One region of the Solibacillus silvestris genome, then DNA from elsewhere that is predicted to be linked to it. Evidence: a T-box and tRNA genes for the amino acid it is inferred to sense, from the RefSeq annotation. Region 1 holds a T-box; the other holds one or more tRNA genes.

Region 1 (9,184 bases):
TGGCACGAAGTTTACTTTTTCGTTTTCTTCTGCCTGTATTTTTAATGCTTCTTCAGCCAATGGCGCCATTTTAACGAACCATTGTTTTGAAAGGTAAGGCTCTACTACTGCATCTGTGCGCTCTGAATGACCTACTTGGTGCACATGCGGCTCGATTTCGATTAATACACCCGCTTCTTGCAAGTCCGCCACAATTTGCTTACGGCATTCGAATCGGTCCATTCCATTATATTTTCCGGCAAGCTCATTCATCGTGCCGTCTTCGTTCATTACTAAAATACGCTCTAAATTATGACGGTTCCCAACTTCAAAGTCATTCGGGTCATGTGCCGGCGTCATTTTTACAACACCTGTGCCGAATTCCATATCCACATAGTCATCTGCCACGATTGGAATTTCGCGTCCTACGATTGGTAAAATTACCGTTTTTCCTACTAAGTGTGCATAGCGCTCATCTTCTGGATGTACAGCAACACCTGAATCGCCAAGCATTGTTTCAGGACGCGTCGTTGCGACACGCAATTTACCAGAGCCGTCTGCCAGCGGGTATTCCATATGGTAAAATGCGCCCTCTACTTCTTTGTGGATAACTTCGATGTCGGAAAGGGCTGTTTTTGCCGCAGGGTCCCAGTTGATAATGCGTTCGCCGCGGTAAATATAGCCTTTTTCGTACAGCTTTACGAAAACCTCTTTTACCGCTTCTGATAAACCTTCATCCAATGTGAAGCGCTCTTTTGAATAATCCAGCCCTAAGCCTAGCTTCGCCCATTGCGCACGGATGTGGGAAGCGTATTCTTCTTTCCATTCCCATGTTTTTTCAAGGAATTTTTCACGGCCAAGATCGTAGCGGGAAATGCCTTCACCGCGCAATTGCTCCTCCACTTTCGCCTGTGTTGCGATCCCTGCATGGTCCATACCAGGCAGCCATAGCGCGTCATAGCCTTGCATGCGCTTCATGCGGATTAAAATATCCTGTAATGTTGTATCCCATGCATGGCCGAGATGCAATTTCCCTGTTACGTTCGGTGGTGGAATAACGATGGAATATGGTTCTTTATCGCTTGTTGGATCTGCTTCGAAAAATTTGCCGTTCAGCCACCATTCATAGCGGCCGGCTTCTGTTGACTTTGGATCATACTTTGTTGGCATTGTGATTTCCGTCATGTGAATCTCTCCTTAAAATAAATTCAACTAAAATAAAAAACTCCCTTCGCCTATAAAAAAGGACGAGGGAGTTAGTTCGCGGTACCACCTTTAATTCCGTCGGTCAAGTCAAGCGTCCGCATACTTCGTCATTCGCTTCACTCGTCCGCTCATGAACTATGCGTTCAATTTGCGTCTTCGCTCGGCTGCGTTTCTTGTCTGACAAGCGCTTTCTTTTGACCTTTCATATTAAAAAGTCAAGCGCTCGCATACAATGTGAATATGCGGCGTTGCAATGCCCAAACGGCACTTCATTCGATAACGGTGTTTAACCGGAACTTAGCTACTAATTCGTTCACTAAGTCAGCTCCTAGGCTACCTTCTGTACGGACGATGCAGAAACTTTCCAGCTGCCGTTTCCTCTCTGTGCATCATGAGCATACATACTCTTCCTGTTCATCGCTTCAATTATATTGTTGCAATTTATTTTAAGCTGTTTTTTGCGAAATTTCAAGTGCCGGATTGCATTATGCAAAAACACGTTTTTTATTATGTTTACATATACTATGCAAAAGGGGTTTGGAAATTGCGAAAAAATTATAATCCGTACTTGTTGCCGCCATGGTTGCGAAAACTCCGCTTTTATATGAAGCACTGCATTATTCCGCTAACTGTTTTTCAAGCAATCCGAACAATCATAGTCCCGACAACAGGCGATATATTATTATTGGCGGTCCTTATTTTAATCTGTTACTTATTATTAACAGACTTCATTTAAAATCCTTTCGGAAAATGAAATGGTCCCGTAAGATAAGCGACTTACGGAACCGTTTTTTTATTTTTTCACTTGGATTTGGACACGGCTGTATGCATCGGCCAGTTGCTCCAAAAAATCAAGCTCTTCTGAAACAAGCTGAACTGGCGGTGTTTCTTGCTGTAGCTCAGCTTGCAGGTCCGCTTCAGCCAGTACTATATGTTCTTCAATAGAAGGTTGTTGCACCGGCTCGGCAGCTTCGGTCATTTCGACGATTTCAGCATTTTCCGTGATTTCAAGGACTTCCGCGTTTTCAGCGATTTCAGCTTTTTCGCTGACTTCCGCGATTGCTTGTACATTCTTTTCCATATCGCAATGAACATGCCAGCTACATAAGCAGCAACCATTATTCGGTTCGATTTTCACATCCTTTATGCGAAGAGAAATATTTCCGATGTCATCATTCGGAAAATCGATGGCAAATGGCAAGGCGTATTCAAAATAGCCATGATCTTTTTCAATATCCATATGCTCGATATAAATGCCTTCCTCTATTTCCTCTTCCCTTGGTACATGATCAAATTGGATATTTCCTTTTAATACATAAATGCCTCTTAATACAATTGAATCATCCTTGGTTTCCTCATGCCATTTCGGTTCGACAACTATTTTGGAATTTGCTAGGACATTTCCTAATTGCTTCGGAAATGTGAACATCTCGTTCATTTCCCACTGTTGCATAAAAAATCCCCTCCTACGTTTACATTATGCATAGAAAGGGGATTTATGAGTTCTTAATAGATTACCGGGCCAATTTTTCAAATACACGGTGGAATGCTTCAACCGTTTTGGCGATATGCTGTTCTGTATGCGCTGTTGAAATGAATAATCCTTCAAACTGGGATGGGGGCAGGAAAATGCCCTCTTCCGCCATTAATTTAAAGTATTCTGCAAACAGTTCCAAATCAGAGCTTTTTGCTGTTTCAAAATCGATTACATCTTCATTTGTGAAGAAGAAACCAATCATCGACCCTGCACGATTCACTGTATGCGGAATATTATATTTCGTCGCTGCGGCACGGAATCCTTCTTCCAATTGGTCGCCGAGTTTACGGAAATACGTATACGATTCCTTATTCAGACGGGATAATGTTTCATATCCTGCTGTCATCGCAAGCGGGTTACCCGATAATGTCCCTGCTTGGTAAATCGGACCTGCAGGAGCTATTTTTTCCATAATTTCGCGCTTTCCGCCGAATGCGCCTACTGGCAAACCTCCGCCGATTACTTTTCCTAAACAAGTAAGGTCTGGTGCAATTCCATAGTATTCCTGTGCACATCCGTAGTCAACACGGAAACCTGTCATAACTTCATCAAAGATTAATAATGTACCATTTTCTTCAGTAAGCTTGCGCAATCCTTCCAAAAAGCCTTTTTGTGGCGGAACAACACCCATATTCCCGGCTACCGGCTCTAAAATAACGGCAGCTAAATCCGAACCGAACTTCTCGAATACTACTTTTGCTGATTCCAGATCGTTGTACGCGACTGTCAGCGTATTTTTAGCGATATCTGCCGGTACACCAGGTGAATCCGGCAAACCAAGCGTTGCAACACCTGAGCCCGCTTTAATTAATAATGAATCCCCGTGACCGTGGTATGAGCCTTCGAATTTCAAAATTTTATCGCGCCCTGTAAAGCCGCGCGCCAAACGCAATGCCGACATCGTAGCTTCCGTGCCTGAAGAAACGAAGCGAATCATTTCTACAGATGGCAGACGGTCCATTACAAGCTTTGCCAATTTGTTTTCAGAAACAGTCGGCGCCCCAAATGAAGCCCCTTTAGCTGCTTGCTCTTGAATTGCCGCAACAACTTCCGGGTGTGCATGTCCTAAAATAAGCGGTCCCCATGATAGTACATAGTCAATATATTCATTGCCATCAATATCTTTAATAACGGCGCCTTTTCCCGATTCCATGAAAATCGGGTCCAGATTCACCGATTTGAACGCACGTACTGGCGAGTTTACCCCGCCTGGCATTAAATCAACGGCTTCTGTAAAAGCTGCTTTCGATTTTTCATAACTGCGCATATTATTTCTCCTCCAACCAACGACATACGTCTTTTGCATGATAAGTAATAATTAAATCCGATCCCGCACGCTTCATACCTAATAATGTTTCAAGTACAACTGCTTTTTCGTCAATCCAGCCATTCGCTGCGGCTGCTTTAACCATCGAATATTCGCCTGATACATTATAGGCAACGACAGGCAGCGGAAAACTGTTTTTCACATCGCGAATAATATCCATATAAGCTAATGCCGGCTTCACTATGAGGAAATCCGCGCCTTCCTCTACATCAGATGTTGCTTCACGCATCGCTTCCATTCGGTTGGAAGGATCCATCTGATACGTTTTGCGGTCACCGAATTGTGGTGCCCCTTCTGCCGCTTCACGGAATGGCCCGTAATAGCTTGATGCGTATTTCACCGCATAGGACATAATCGGAATATGCTCGAAGCCTGCTGCATCCAGCCCTGCGCGAATCGCAGTAACAAAGCCGTCCATCATGTTCGATGGTGCAATAATGTCCGCGCCTGCTTTAGCCTGCGAAACAGCTGTACGAGCCAATACATCAAGTGATGGATCATTTAAAACTTGTTCGCCTTCAATGACCCCACAATGTCCGTGATCGGTAAATTCGCATAAGCATGTATCCGCTACTACTAAAAGTTCCGGGTGACGCTCTTTAATTAACCGTGTCGCCTCTTGAACAATCCCATGATCATGGAACGCGCCTGTACCTACTGCATCCTTTTCAGCTGGAATACCGAATAATAATACTGCACGAATGCCTAAATCGACAATTTCATCCACTTCTTCAGCTAAATTGTCCAAAGAAAGCTGAAATACATCTGGCATTGAACTTACTTCATTTTTAATATTTTCGCCCTCAATAATAAATAATGGATAAATCAGGTCTTCTTTTTGTAGGTGCGTTTCTTTTACTAAAGCACGCATCGCTGCATTTTGGCGCAGGCGACGGTGACGCTGGAAATAAAGTTCTGTCATTTTGTCTGTTCCTCCAAGATGAGCTGCTCGACTACAGCTTGCATCGTATAGATTTTTGGTTGCACAATGGGTTTTACCCCGTATTTTGCGAGAGCAGCTGTCGTTACATGACCAATCGAGGCAAATTTTGCAAAACACCAATCCAGATCCGGTACGATATACTCCGCATATACATCTACTGCGGAAGGACTTGCAAAAATTACGATAGGCTCGGCGCTGGAAATAAGGCACTGCTCTAATTGCTCTATATATTTCAGGCAATCCTGCGTCTCGTATATCGTCCACTCATCAGCACCCGTGCCGTCCCGGATTGTTGCCTTCGCCATCGATCCGCGCAAAAATAGCACGCGCTCCTGTGATTCCTTTCGAAACTCCTGCACGAACACATCCGCACTATAAACGGTTGGCATAAAATGAACCTTTAATTGTGCATTGCCTAAAAGCTCCGCAGTTTTCTCGCCAACTGCAGCAATTTTATGCGGCAACTCTGCATAGTTCACATGATGACGTATACACTTAGCCAAAAAGCTAATTACCGCATTTTGGCTCGTAAAAATGAGCCAATCATATAACGGCAGCTTGTCGATGAACGATGCATCTTCGTCTGAAATTTTTTCTACCGTCTCGATTAGCGGCAAATGCCTTACAGTCCCGCCATGTTGCTCAATGGATTGTTTCACTGAAGCAACGACGGTGGACCCTGTTAAAATAATCGTTTTGCCCGCTAATCTATTCGGCATCCAACTCAGCCTTTACGCGCTGAATCAACTCATATGCTCCTTGCTCCGTCAGCATCGAGGCAACAGCTTTCCCTAGAGCATCTGCATCTGTGCCTGATAATGTTTCCTTATAAAAGATCGAGGCATCCGGTGCAGCAACCATACCTGTCAGTGTAATCGACCCGCCATCAACTGTCGCATACCCGGCAATCGGCACTTGACACCCGCCATCCATTGCCGCTAAAAACGATCGTTCTGCATGTGCGGTTTCCCAAGTTTGCGCATCGGTCAATTTCGCCAATTGCTCCAATAGCTCTGTATCATCTGCACGGCATTCAATACCTAGCGAACCTTGTGCAACAGCCGGCAAGCAAATATCCGCATCCAAATATTCGGTAACGACTTCTTCGCTCCAGCCAAGACGTTTTAAGCCTGCCGCAGCCAATATAATCGCATCATACTCTTCTGTTTGCAATTTGTTTAAACGTGTATCGACATTTCCGCGAATCCACTTAATTTCCAGGTCTGGGCGTACTTGCAATAGCTGTGCGCTGCGACGCAATGAACTCGTCCCCACGACTGCACCATGCGGTAAATCGGCAAACTTCACATGACCTTTCGAAATAAAGGCATCACGAGCATCTTCACGTGGAGGAATACAGCCAATGACAAGCCCTTCCGGTAATACAGCCGGCATATCCTTCATCGAATGCACCGCAAAATCGATTTCCTTATCATATAAAGCTTGCTCGATTTCTTTTACGAATAGACCTTTCCCGCCAACTTTTGAAAGCTGCACATCTAAAATTTGATCACCTTTTGTCACGATTTCCTTTATTTCAAATTCAAATGGCACACCAGCCGCTTTTAATTCATTAATAAACCAATTTGTTTGTGTTAATGCCAGTTTACTTTTTCGAGACCCTACAATAATTTTTCTCACTATACTCCGACCTTTCTGTTAAACCCATAGATGGAAATTCGATAATTTGCTGCCGAGGAAAAAATTGACGACAACGAGCAAAAATAAATAAATATGCACTTTCGCATACGTTGTTCCTAATAATTTGCCTCTTTGGTGAAGCAAATAAATAATCAGGTAAACAACGGATACGATGAACGAGCCAATAATTTTAACATCGAAAAGCGAAACAGTTTCCAATGTTAAAAATGCCCATTCCAATCCTAAAATTAAACTAATCAATAATAGCGGTATGCCGATAATTGTCGACAAATTCATCCACTTTACTGTCTGCTGCAAACTCGGCAGCCTGGACCATAAATTGTTTAATTTTTTCTGCTTTAATATTCGATATAAAATTATATACAGCAGCGAAAAGACAAACGCAACGGAAAAGGCTGCGTAAGACACTATCGCAAAGCTAATATGGATTAATAGCATTTCCGAAACTAAGGACTCTCCGACAATCTGTCCGTTTGTTTGAGGCGCAAATAAATGGATTGTCACAAAAATGAAGCTTAAAACATTTATAAAAAATACAGGTAAATCGACACGGGCGATACAATGCAGCACAATCGACAGCGTTGTTAAAAGCCACGCATAAAAAAATACACCTTCATACAACGACAAAATCGGAAAGCGTTTCGTTTCGATAATAAATAATACAATAAATAAAATTTGCAGAACCCATACGATCGAAACAAACCAAAAAGCAACGCGTCTGAATTTCACATTTTTATATAAGTAGTCTGTAAAATAGAGCACAATGCTGAGCGCATAGAGAATAATCATGAGCTCATATAATCTTGCCATTACCAGTTCTGTCATATGCACCCTTCTCCTATTTGAAACTTGCACATTCTTGATTTTTACTAAAAAAGCGCTTTCGCCATCTACAATTTTACCATAGAGATACGAAAACGCTTATATTTTATTTGAATAAAGCACTTCAATAAGGCTCAATTTCTATTGGCTATTGTTCAATTAATAAGATAGACCTGGATTTAAGTTATCATCAGTTACTTTTTCATTGCTTTTTACTTTTCCGGCATGTAAATGGCGCACTTGCTGCTGCACTTGGTCTTCAATCCCGAAGATTTGCTGGAATAATGCAAGCTGTGCTTCTGCATCTTTCTCATTCGCCAGCTCTTTTGCCTGAAGGATTGGCGTTTTTAGTAATTGATTAATAATCGATTTTGTATGCTTATTCAAAATTTTACGTTCGCGTTCTGTTAAATCCGGCATTTTGTTTTCGATGCTCATCATTGTTTCTTCTTGGATCGATGCCGCTTTTTTACGTAAGGCAGAAATGACCGGAACGACGCCAAGCGTGTTAAACCAATCTTTAAATTGAATAATTTCATCATTGATCATCGACATGATTTCATTTGCCGCGCGCTCGCGTTCTGCCAGGTTCGCTTGTACAATCCCTTGCAGATCATCAATATCGTACAGGAAAACGTTCGGAACATCCCCGATACGCGGGTCTAAATCACGCGGCACCGCAATATCGACCATAAATAACGGATCGCCCTTACGGAACTTCGCAACATCTTTCATCAAATCATAGTCAATGACATAATTTGTTGCACCTGTTGAACTAATTAAAATATCCGCTTCCAAAAGCGTACATTGCAATTCGTTCATAGCCTTTGCATCGCCGTCAAACTTCGATGCCAAATTTTGGGCTTTTTCAAATGTACGATTAATAACAGTCACTTTTCCAACACCATTGCCATGAAGGTTTTGAATTGCGAGTTCCCCCATTTTACCGGCCCCTAAAATAGCGACATGCTTGTTTTGCAAGGAACCAAAAATTTTCTTCGCAAGCTCCACTGCTGCATATGAAACAGATACGGCATTTTCCCCGATTGCTGTTTCACTGTGGGCACGTTTTGCGAATGTAACCGCTTGTTTAAATAAGTGATTGTAAACAGTACCCGTAGTTCCAAGCTCCTGGCCTTGCAGGAAACTTTTCTTTACTTGTCCTAAAATTTGCGTTTCCCCCAACACCATTGAATCAATACCAGCCGTCACGCGGAACAAATGGTTTAACGACTCATCTTCTTCACGGATGAATAGATGGTCCTCGAATTGCTCCATCGGTATGTTAAACCAGTTAGCCAAAAATTGTTTAATATAATAGCGGCCAGTGTGTAATTGATCAACAACCGCATATATTTCAGTACGGTTACAAGTAGAGATAATTACGTTTTCTAATATGCTTTTTTGTTGTTGCAGCGCTTCCATAGCATTCGGAAGATCTGATTCGATAAACGACAGCTTTTCCCGAATTTCTACTGGCGCCGTTTTATAATTCAAGCCTACTACTAATGTATGCATGAACCCCCACACCTCACACGTTCTAATTCACAGATTCTATTGTAGCATAAAGGAAGCATTATTCACGTCTATATTGTGAACATGCTATGAAAGTATTTTTAAATTAGAATTATTCTAATGTAAGTTTAGCAAAGTTCGACACATATTTCAATCATTCGGATTAAAAAAGAAGCCCGCCTTAATTCAGCGA
Region 2 (9,184 bases), on a different contig from region 1:
AGGCAGAAATCAATTGTGAAAAAGGGACGTTCAAAATAAAAGAAAACGGAGTTAAATGAATTTATAAGAAAAGGGATAAATCGCTAATCTATCTATTCTACAATCGGGTGCAATCCTTAAAAGGGAATTGTGCCTTTTTTGATATAAAGCCATTTAGCTGAAGAACTGCCTTTTATAATCATTATTTAGCTATGTTTGCTGAGTCAGTAATTACTGTTATTGTATTACCGGAAGTGACTTAATCATATAAAATCGAACAGGTTAATTAAAACTTTAACAAACAATATTTTCATTGAAAATCGAACGGTTAATAATTACCAATATTTCAACCAATTAAGCAGTTTTGGCCTTTTATTAGTAGGTCTATATTAATGGATTTGAAATATTATTTAATTCTATATAACTATTTTGTATTTTAAATAAAGGAAATTCGACATTTCTATTGTTGTTTTTTATGTTATGTTGATATAATTCTATTGTCCTGGCGTTTATGCATCTTTATACATAAAAGAATATTTCAAAATTCAACAAACACAATAGGAGAATTGAACATGAAAAAAACAGGTATTCAAGTAAACACAGTAAAAAAAGTAGTAAACATTTCTGTAAATGGGAAAATGACAATGGAAGATGCTAATGCATTCGTTGCAGACTATAATTCAAAAATGAAAGCCATCACACCATCTGAATTTGATCTAGAAGTTGATTGTACACAAATGCAATTATTGAATGCTGATATGACAGCGAATTTAACGGAAGTCATGAAAATGTATAAAACAACAGGATTCAAACAAGTGAAATTTACAGTGGAAAATAATTTAACGTTAAAAATGCAATTAAGTCGTCTTGCAAATGCCGCTGGACTTACAAATGCTACGGTTGAATCAATCTAATAAATAGAAGCAATAACAATGAGTTCAGTAAGGAGTTAATTCATAGCATGGCGAGTATTAAAATAAAAAACGTTGCTATTTATCATCCAGAAAATTTAGTAAGGAATGAATTTTACTTAGAGCATTTTAAAGAGCAAGGAGAAGATATTACCGGCTTCTTAACTTCGATGGGAAGAAATGAACGATATATCATCGACAATAACGAAAATTCCCTGACGATGGGAATTGAAGCAGCTAAACGTGTATTGGCAAAGGCTCAATTAACTGGGAAAGATATTGATATGATTGTATTTTCTACGCAAGTGCCAGAGCATACGTTACCTACAAATGCGATGTTTGTGCATCACGAAATCGGTGCATCGAATCATACAATGATGTTTGATAGTAACGCCAATTGCGCGGGCATGACGGTTGCAGTGGAAAACGCCTCACGTTATATGATGGCAAACCGACGTATTAACCGCGCTCTAGTTATTGGCTCTGACGCTAACAGCTTAATTTCCAATCCCGAACAGGCATTTACATATGCTAACTTTTCGGATGCAGCAGCAGCTATAATTCTAGAAAAGACAGCAGAGGCCGAAATAGGTTTTATTGATGCGGTCTATGAAGTAGATTCAGCGAATAGACACAACATAATTTATCCAAAAGAAGGCTTTTCTCAAACAATCGGCAAGAAAGAGCATATCGTTTTCACTCCGTTTGACGGTGCGATGGCTATTCCAGTAGCATGTGAGATGATTGAGAGCCTTTTGAAAGACAACGGGTTAAAGATTGGGGATGTTGATTCGTTTTGCTTATCGCAATTTGCGTTATCGAATATTTCGAAAATTCAAGATCACTTTGACATTCCCGAAGAAAAGATTATATATGTAGGCGATAGATATGGCTATACGTCTACTAGCAGTCCTTTCGTTTGCTTAGATGAAGGTATTGAAACAGGCCGTATTAAACGTGGTGACATTGTATTGTTCTGGACTATTGGAGCTGGTCACGAAATGGTAGCAATGTTATTTAAATATTAATAACACAAATTTAAAGGCGACAACCCTAATGCGTTTATAGGTTGCCGCTTTTTCTGTTTTTAAAAAAAAGATTGATGATTGATGTTAGAGCAATGATATTCAAACATATGCAAATAAAGAGTTCAAATATATTCTATATATCGAATATGTTTGAACTCTTCTGTTGTCGATTTGTAAAAAAACAGTAAAAATATGTTGCTTATAGCACTCCGGGTTACGCGTGGAATAGTGTTGACGTTAAAGACCTTGATTATATTGTTGTACCCTTCAACAGCTGCATTCGTAAAGCGTAATGACAGATTTCTTCCTGGCAATTATGCATCGTTTTTATACAGGTATCTATAACCGAGTGCCCAATTGCCTTTCCTTGTACCGGCCATCTTTGTTGAGCTGGTCGTGGCGCTGGCCAAGGATACGAAAGTGTTGCTTTAAATCCGCTTTCGCAAAGAGGGAGGCTTTTTTGAACATGCTTTCACGTTGAAAAATCCAAGAAAAGAATCTCCTGGATTTTATCATCATTATTTAGCTATGTCTGCTGAGTCGGCAGTTACTGTTATTGTATCTCCGGAAGTGGTTGGAACTTGAACAGGTGTCTCTTCAAAACTGTATTCTGCAACAAGTTTGCCGTTTACTTCCTTTACATGAACAATTAATTTTGTTTTTAAATTTGGAATGTTCACTTTCGTTATACCTTCTTTGTGAAGATTAAATACGATGTAATCATTTAGGACTCTATCACCATTATGATGGATATTTAAATAGCCCTCTACATACAGCTTTTCCTTAATGTCATTATCAGTAAGGTAAGATTTAACTGAAATTACACTTTCATCTTCAACAGTTACTTCTTCAATTTTTACAATGTTCTCTTTGTTGTTAAAAGATGTTGTTAATGGTCCGGCATTATATTCATTAATAGGGAAGAAAGAAAGTTTTCCTTCATTTTTCTGAAGTTTATGAATCATCAACGCAAATTGGGAACGTTTAATAGGTACATTAATCCCGAAACGTTTTTCTTTTGGATAACCTGAAGCAAAACCAAAATAATCCATTGTATAAGCTTGTTGGGAGAATTGATTGCTGAATGAAAGGGAAAAATACCAGATCATATCATCACTAGAGATATCTTTATGTTTATATAAGTCTTTAAACTTTTGAAGCTTTATATCATGAATACCAACAACTGGGATATCATAAGCGTTTAAAAGGATCGCTGACATTTGACCGCGCTTTAATGGTTCATTAATACCAAAAGTTCCATCACTTTTCCCGCCAATAATTCCTTCATTAGCCAATGCTGCAATGTATGGATAAAATTGATTGTCTGTTGATACATCTTTAAATTTTGGATTGTTAACTTTACTAATATCCAGACCTAACACTTTAGCTAAAATACTTGCTGCCTGACCACGAGTAATATTTTCATTTGGGCGGAAGTTATCCAGCGTACGACTAATTGCCTTTTGCTCTAATAGATTTTCAACAGCAATATAGTAATTATCCGTCTGTTTTACATCTTTGTAATGTACAATTGCTGCCGAAGCGCCGCCTGCCGAAGAAAGTAAAAGGCCTCCCATTACTCCGAATAGAGCGAGTGTTTTTGTTATTTTTATCATTTTTTTCACCTCATAAATTAAGGGTATACAAGAATGTTAACAAAAACAATAGGGGATTGTTTCCAGATGGAGGGCATGAAGAGGTGTACTGGAGATAATGATTTAGCCGATATGAAAAGGCACTAGGGAGGGAATTTGTTTATGCTTTAGTTCATAAAGCATAAAAATATTAAAAACTTAAATAAATAATCACGTCTGTTGATTAGCTAGTTTTTTCCAATAAAATTCAACAAAAAAGAGAGATTCCATGTAAAATGTAAGTTACGACACCAAATTTTACGAGGAGGAATCTCTCGGCTTGCGAATACCACGATTTTTACGTTACTTCAAAACTTTATTTCACAGGACGAAATCGTGGGGATTCTCGCTGAATTTGGTTTTGAGGATACGGCTCGTAAATGTGATGTACCAAAACTTTTGAACTATCTTGTGGATGCTGCTGCTTTTGAATGGAAAAGTTTGCGTTCGGCTTCTGATGTGGCAACCGAAAAAGAATTGAAATTCGTGGATTATTCCACGCTTTCCAAACGGTTGGACGAACTGAATTACCTCATCGTCAAACGAATTTTTGAGTTGATTGCCGGCCGGTTAAACCGGGCGGCGAAACATAAAATAAAAATAAAAAAAGAGTTGCTGGCCATTGATTCCACAACGATTACAGTTGGAAGAAACCGCTTACCATGGGCGCTTTATCATGAGGACTGCTCAGGCATCAAGCTGCACGTCAGTTTCACAAATAGCACAGGCATGCCTCTGCAGGTCGTTGAAACAATCAGCTTAAAACACGATGGTCCAGTCGGGAAGGAGCTCAAGGATAAACGGTTTATCCTTGTTGCAGACCGTGCCTATTTTTCAATCGAAAAAGCCGATCGCTACGCTAATACAAATCAGGATTTCATTATCCGTTTAAAAGAGAACATCAAATTAAACCGCAGGAAATCCTTAAAAAGAACAACGATTGAAGGGTCAAATATCGTCGCCGATTTTACCTGTACACTGGGAACTGCACAAAACCAGACAAAAAAACGGCACCGTGTCGTGGAATTTACCGATTATGAAGGGGCGGTTGTACGAGTCATCACCAATCTTCGTGACGTAACAGTCGAAGAAATCGCAGGCATGTACAAGGAACGATGGGCAATTGAATCCTTTTTTCGATGGATCGAACAGAATCTGCCGGTGCTACTTGGCACGACCAAAAATGCGGTGTTCAGCCAGCTTTTTGCGGCGTTAATTGCGTACGTATTACTCAAATTTCTGCATACCGAGGGACAGAAGAAAAAGAATTGCAGACGTCTATCTTTCACCGGTTTCACACGCCAGCTTCTTTGTGCTACCCTGCCCATCGAATGGCGGGTTGGCCTGGTAAAAATACTCGCATTTTATCGGGAAATATATCAAGAAAGTGCTGGATAAATTTGATTAATCAACACGTATGATGAAATTAAGAAGTAGATGATGATGAAAATAGTGGAAGAGAATGTGTTTTAATACAAAATAACGTTTCCAAATCAAAGTTCGGAATTTGGAAAAAATCTTGCGGACAAATTCAGAAATTCAGGCTTAATGAGTAAATAGCCCCCCAAAAAAAGTGCCCATAAACGTTGATATACCAACGTTTATGGGCACTTAAAATAATGGTCTCGACAAGTCTCGAACTTGCGACCCCCACCTTGTCGAGGTGGTGCTCTCCCAACTGAGCTACAAGACCGTGATAAGATACAAAAATAACAATGCTCTTACATATTATCATAGCATTTTAGTCGGAAGAGGTATATAAAATTTTTATAATTTTACTTTTAATGTTACTTCTACAAAATGAAAATTTCGCGCATGCTTCCTACACATTAACGTCTTTTCTTTTTATCATCTTTTAGCAATGGATCCTTGTTATTTATTTTTTCTAACATTACATGAATATGATATTTATTTTCTTCGATTTGAATGACATTTACAACTTTACCTTTACGGCCTTTAATTTTTAGATTTTCATCGACTTCGGGTATACGTTCTAAACATTGACTGAGTACAGGCGTGTTATTTTCTAAATAATGAATGGCAAACAACATATTTATGCGCTCCTTGTAAACTCAAAGAATGAGTGAATTTTTTTCAATTTATGACGGTGCCGGGGCGTATAGAACCGTCATATAAGGAGATTGGCAAACTTGGGGGAAATGATTTCTAGGCTTCAATAATAAGATAGGGTAACGAACGAATGAATTGAGGTGTAGAAAGCATGACGAAAAAATGGGGTTTAATGGCTGTTCTCGTATTTGGTCTGTATGTTATTGCGATGTATTTCTATTTTTTCCATGGTCAAAATAGCGGGATACCAGCCGCTCTTCAAGGAACGGCAGCGGATCCGGGCACTTTTCTGACAGCGCAGGAATTGGTGTTAAGTGAAGAGTTATCAAACATAAGAAATTTTCTGTTTTTTATAGCAACGCCGCTGGAATGGCTGCTTTACTTCGTTATTTTGATTACGGGTATTTCGCATTTGTTCGAAAAGTGGAGCGCCGGACAATTTAGATGGACCATTTGGAGAACGGCAATGTATGTATTTTTGCTATCCTTGCTATTGTTCATCCTCCAATTTCCGCTAGACTATTACCGGTATACACTGAGCAAAAGCTATGGTATAAGCACGCAGCTTTTTTCTTCATGGATGCGGGATAATGTGATTGGTTTTTGGCTTGATTTTGGGATGTCGGTGATCATGGTAATGGTTCTTTATTGGCTCATCAAAAAAAGTCCGAAAAGATGGTGGTTATATACATGGGCATTAACTGTTCCATTTTCAATTTTCCTTATGTTCATCCAACCCGTCGTGATCGATCCAATCTACAATGATTTTTCTCCGCTAAAAGATAAAGTATTGGAGACAAAAATTCTTTCACTCGCAGAGCAGGCGAATATTCCTTCAGAGCATGTTTATGAAGTGAATATGTCGGAGAAGACGAATGCTTTAAATGCATATGTGACAGGAATCGGCGAAAATTCCAGAATTGTGCTGTGGGATACGACACTAAACCGGTTAACGGATGATGAAATCCTCTTTATAATGGCACATGAGATGGGTCACTACTTGTTGAAGGATATTTATATAAATATTGCTGTCTATTTGTTCATGACGCTCATTGGACTATGGCTAATTGCGGAAATCTTGCCTTGGATGATCAGTCGATATGGATCGATCTTAAAAATTAAGCAAATGGGCAATATGAATTCATTGCCATTATTTTTATTGATCTCTTCTTTTCTCGTATTCTTCTCAAGCCCGCTGTCAAATGCAGTTTCACGGTATCAGGAGGTGAGAGCCGATGAATATGCAATGGAACTCGTACAAAATCCGGAGGCAGCGGTTTCGACGTTTCAACAGTTAACCAAGGCTGGACTTAGCGAGGTAAACCCTTCAGCACTTGTCAAATGGTTCCGCTACTCCCATCCGCCAATGCTGGAAAGGATCAATAAAGTTGCCGAGAAAGCTGAAGAGGAAGAGAACTAAGTTTGTTTTCTAGACTGGTTTTAAATATAGGAATTAAACCAACCCAAATTCGGCTCACATCCTTCTGTATCAAGGATGTGAGTTTTTTATCTGGGAAACCGTCAGAAACAATGCTTCGGTACCCATATATATCACTTTGTAACTTGTATGCATTATTTTGTATAATGAGTTTGACTGATATAAATAGATTAAGTGATATGGAGATGAAGCAGATGGATATTTCTAATGTAGCAGAAAATGCAGATGATTTGATTAAAAAAGCTGAATTGATCGGAATCGGTTCGACAAGAAAAGTTTATCGTTATGAAAACCTTGTTATTAAAACATTCTTGCATCCTATTGGTTATGCTCAAAGTAAAAATGAATACGAAATGTATCAAACATTGGAAATGCAGGGGCTGGAGAAACATATCGCACCAATTCTTTTTATGAGCGAAAAATATGTCGTGCAGCCTTTTTATGAGCAGCTCCCTTTAATGAATCACTGCTCATACGATATTGATTTAGAGATGGATCCGAGAATGACAGAAGATTTAAAAGCTGCACTCAATGTAATCGATAAAGAGCTGGATGGCTTTGATTTTAAAGATAGCGGAAATTATGGTTTGAATGAAGACGGGCTACTTGTTTTAATTGACTATGGAATGACTAAAAAATTGTATGAAGAACAATGGGTGCCATTAGCTGAGGCTGGTACTCTTCCTCAAATTCGATTTGAAAAATGCCGTGTTTGTAATGTGGAAAAGGAACTTCGGATGTATGGAGAAGCTGACATAGATAATCGCTGTGTTACTTGCGGAAAGGATTATTAATTCAATTTTGCATCAAATATACATATCAACGCACTCAATCCACTATTTAGCATTTGCATCCAACTCGATCTGCATGACGATCCCTCGCTTTCGTTTTATTTCTAGCTTAATAATGAAATTTAAAAATGGCAAAAAAATTGGTATTGCTAAAAAATCGCAAATTTCTCGAATCGGCAAAATTGATATACAACATATTTTAAAATAAGTGCCAATAAAGAGGGGAGATGGGTGAATGGCGCTTATTTAAAATTAAGCCCCATATCAATTTTGGCAATCCGCATTATTCGAGGCAAAAAAAATACTTTCATAATTTACGCAACAAAGAATCAGACTGTAGCAGTATTGGAAGTTTGTAAATAAGGGCACTACAGCCAAAAATCCGGAAAATAAAAAGAACACGAAAATAATCCGTGTCCTTCCAAATGCAAGCATACTATTTCCGAGTTGCAGTAGTCTCCCACATATCCTTCAGCCACACATCGAATTGTGCGCCTTTTTCGCCCTCGTATGTGTTGTATATATCGATGCGCATTTTCTCCAGCTTCACTTTGAAATCCTCATATGTGTGATCTTGCGGCAGGCTTTTCTTAATGCGTCTGAAAATTTTGCGAAGGTCTTTGAACAATTCGCCCTTAGGTGTTTCCGGTGCTTCTGCTTGCTGGCCCATCTCCTTTAATTGGCTGGCTGCTGCTTCGCGAACTTTTGTTACTAAATCGGCTTTCGCTACATATTGCAAAATTTTAATCGTTTCTTCCGTTTTGAATTTCGCTAATTCTTGTACCGCATTTAAACGTTCTTCCCAGTCTGCTGTTCTGTTGACAGCCTTTTTAAGCTCACCGAAATTCTCTGGTAACTGTTGCGCTGTTTCTTGTTTATGATGACTCATGATTTTATCTCCTTTGTCATTGCCTTTTTAGCAATGATCCGCTTTGTCCATTATAGCATGAAAATGGGGAAATAAGGCGGGGAAGCAATTTCAGGCTTCTTTATATGTGCATGCTATGGCGTTCATCCACTATAATGATTTCAACTACAGCATGAGCAAGCGGTTCGGTATACGGACTTGCCCTTTTTTCAAAAGAATCTTTGCAATAGGATAAGGAGGAAAAATATATGTTTGAAAATAAAACCGTCGTTGTTACAGGCGCAGCCCAGGGAATTGGTCGTTCAATTGCGATTCATTTTGCCAGAGCTGGCGCAAATGTCGTCATCGCGGATATAGAGCAGGAATTGGGTAACCAATTAGCAGGGGAACTATTAATGGATGGCCACTCTGCGGTTTTTATGCATACAGATGTGCGCAGTGAAGAAAATGTTCGGCAAACGATGG

The links. A T-box is a leader RNA that pairs with one kind of tRNA and senses whether it is charged. The one in region 1 lies ahead of ACTHOQ_RS02940 (valine--tRNA ligase), so its partner is inferred to be a tRNA-Val.
Region 2: it encodes a tRNA-Val, which carries the amino acid that the T-box ahead of ACTHOQ_RS02940 (valine--tRNA ligase) is inferred to sense. The anticodon was not compared.

Annotation. Positions count from the first base shown of each region.
Region 1 is NZ_JBQCJW010000003.1:110,609-119,792, forward strand. Features, by position in the region: gene ACTHOQ_RS02940 (valine--tRNA ligase) at 1-1,164, opposite strand, end outside; T-box leader at 1,220-1,612, opposite strand; gene ACTHOQ_RS02945 (YszA family small membrane protein) at 1,730-1,921, shown strand; gene ACTHOQ_RS02950 (alanine racemase) at 1,979-2,638, opposite strand; gene hemL (glutamate-1-semialdehyde 2,1-aminomutase) at 2,700-3,989, opposite strand; gene hemB (porphobilinogen synthase) at 3,991-4,971, opposite strand; gene ACTHOQ_RS02965 (uroporphyrinogen-III synthase) at 4,968-5,711, opposite strand; gene hemC (hydroxymethylbilane synthase) at 5,701-6,633, opposite strand; gene ccsA (cytochrome c biogenesis protein CcsA) at 6,652-7,479, opposite strand; gene hemA (glutamyl-tRNA reductase) at 7,636-8,994, opposite strand.
Region 2 is NZ_JBQCJW010000041.1:12,773-21,956, forward strand. Features, by position in the region: gene ACTHOQ_RS17025 (S66 family peptidase) at 1-59, shown strand, start outside; gene ACTHOQ_RS17030 (hypothetical protein) at 552-893, shown strand; gene ACTHOQ_RS17035 (ketoacyl-ACP synthase III) at 941-1,918, shown strand; gene ACTHOQ_RS17040 (S-layer homology domain-containing protein) at 2,437-3,534, opposite strand; gene ACTHOQ_RS17045 (IS4 family transposase) at 3,871-4,950, shown strand; tRNA gene ACTHOQ_RS17050 (tRNA-Val) at 5,173-5,245, opposite strand; gene ACTHOQ_RS17055 (hypothetical protein) at 5,382-5,603, opposite strand; gene ACTHOQ_RS17060 (M48 family metallopeptidase) at 5,774-7,042, shown strand; gene ACTHOQ_RS17065 (protein kinase) at 7,255-7,854, shown strand; gene ACTHOQ_RS17070 (HEAT repeat domain-containing protein) at 8,288-8,740, opposite strand; gene ACTHOQ_RS17075 (SDR family NAD(P)-dependent oxidoreductase) at 8,968-9,184, shown strand, end outside.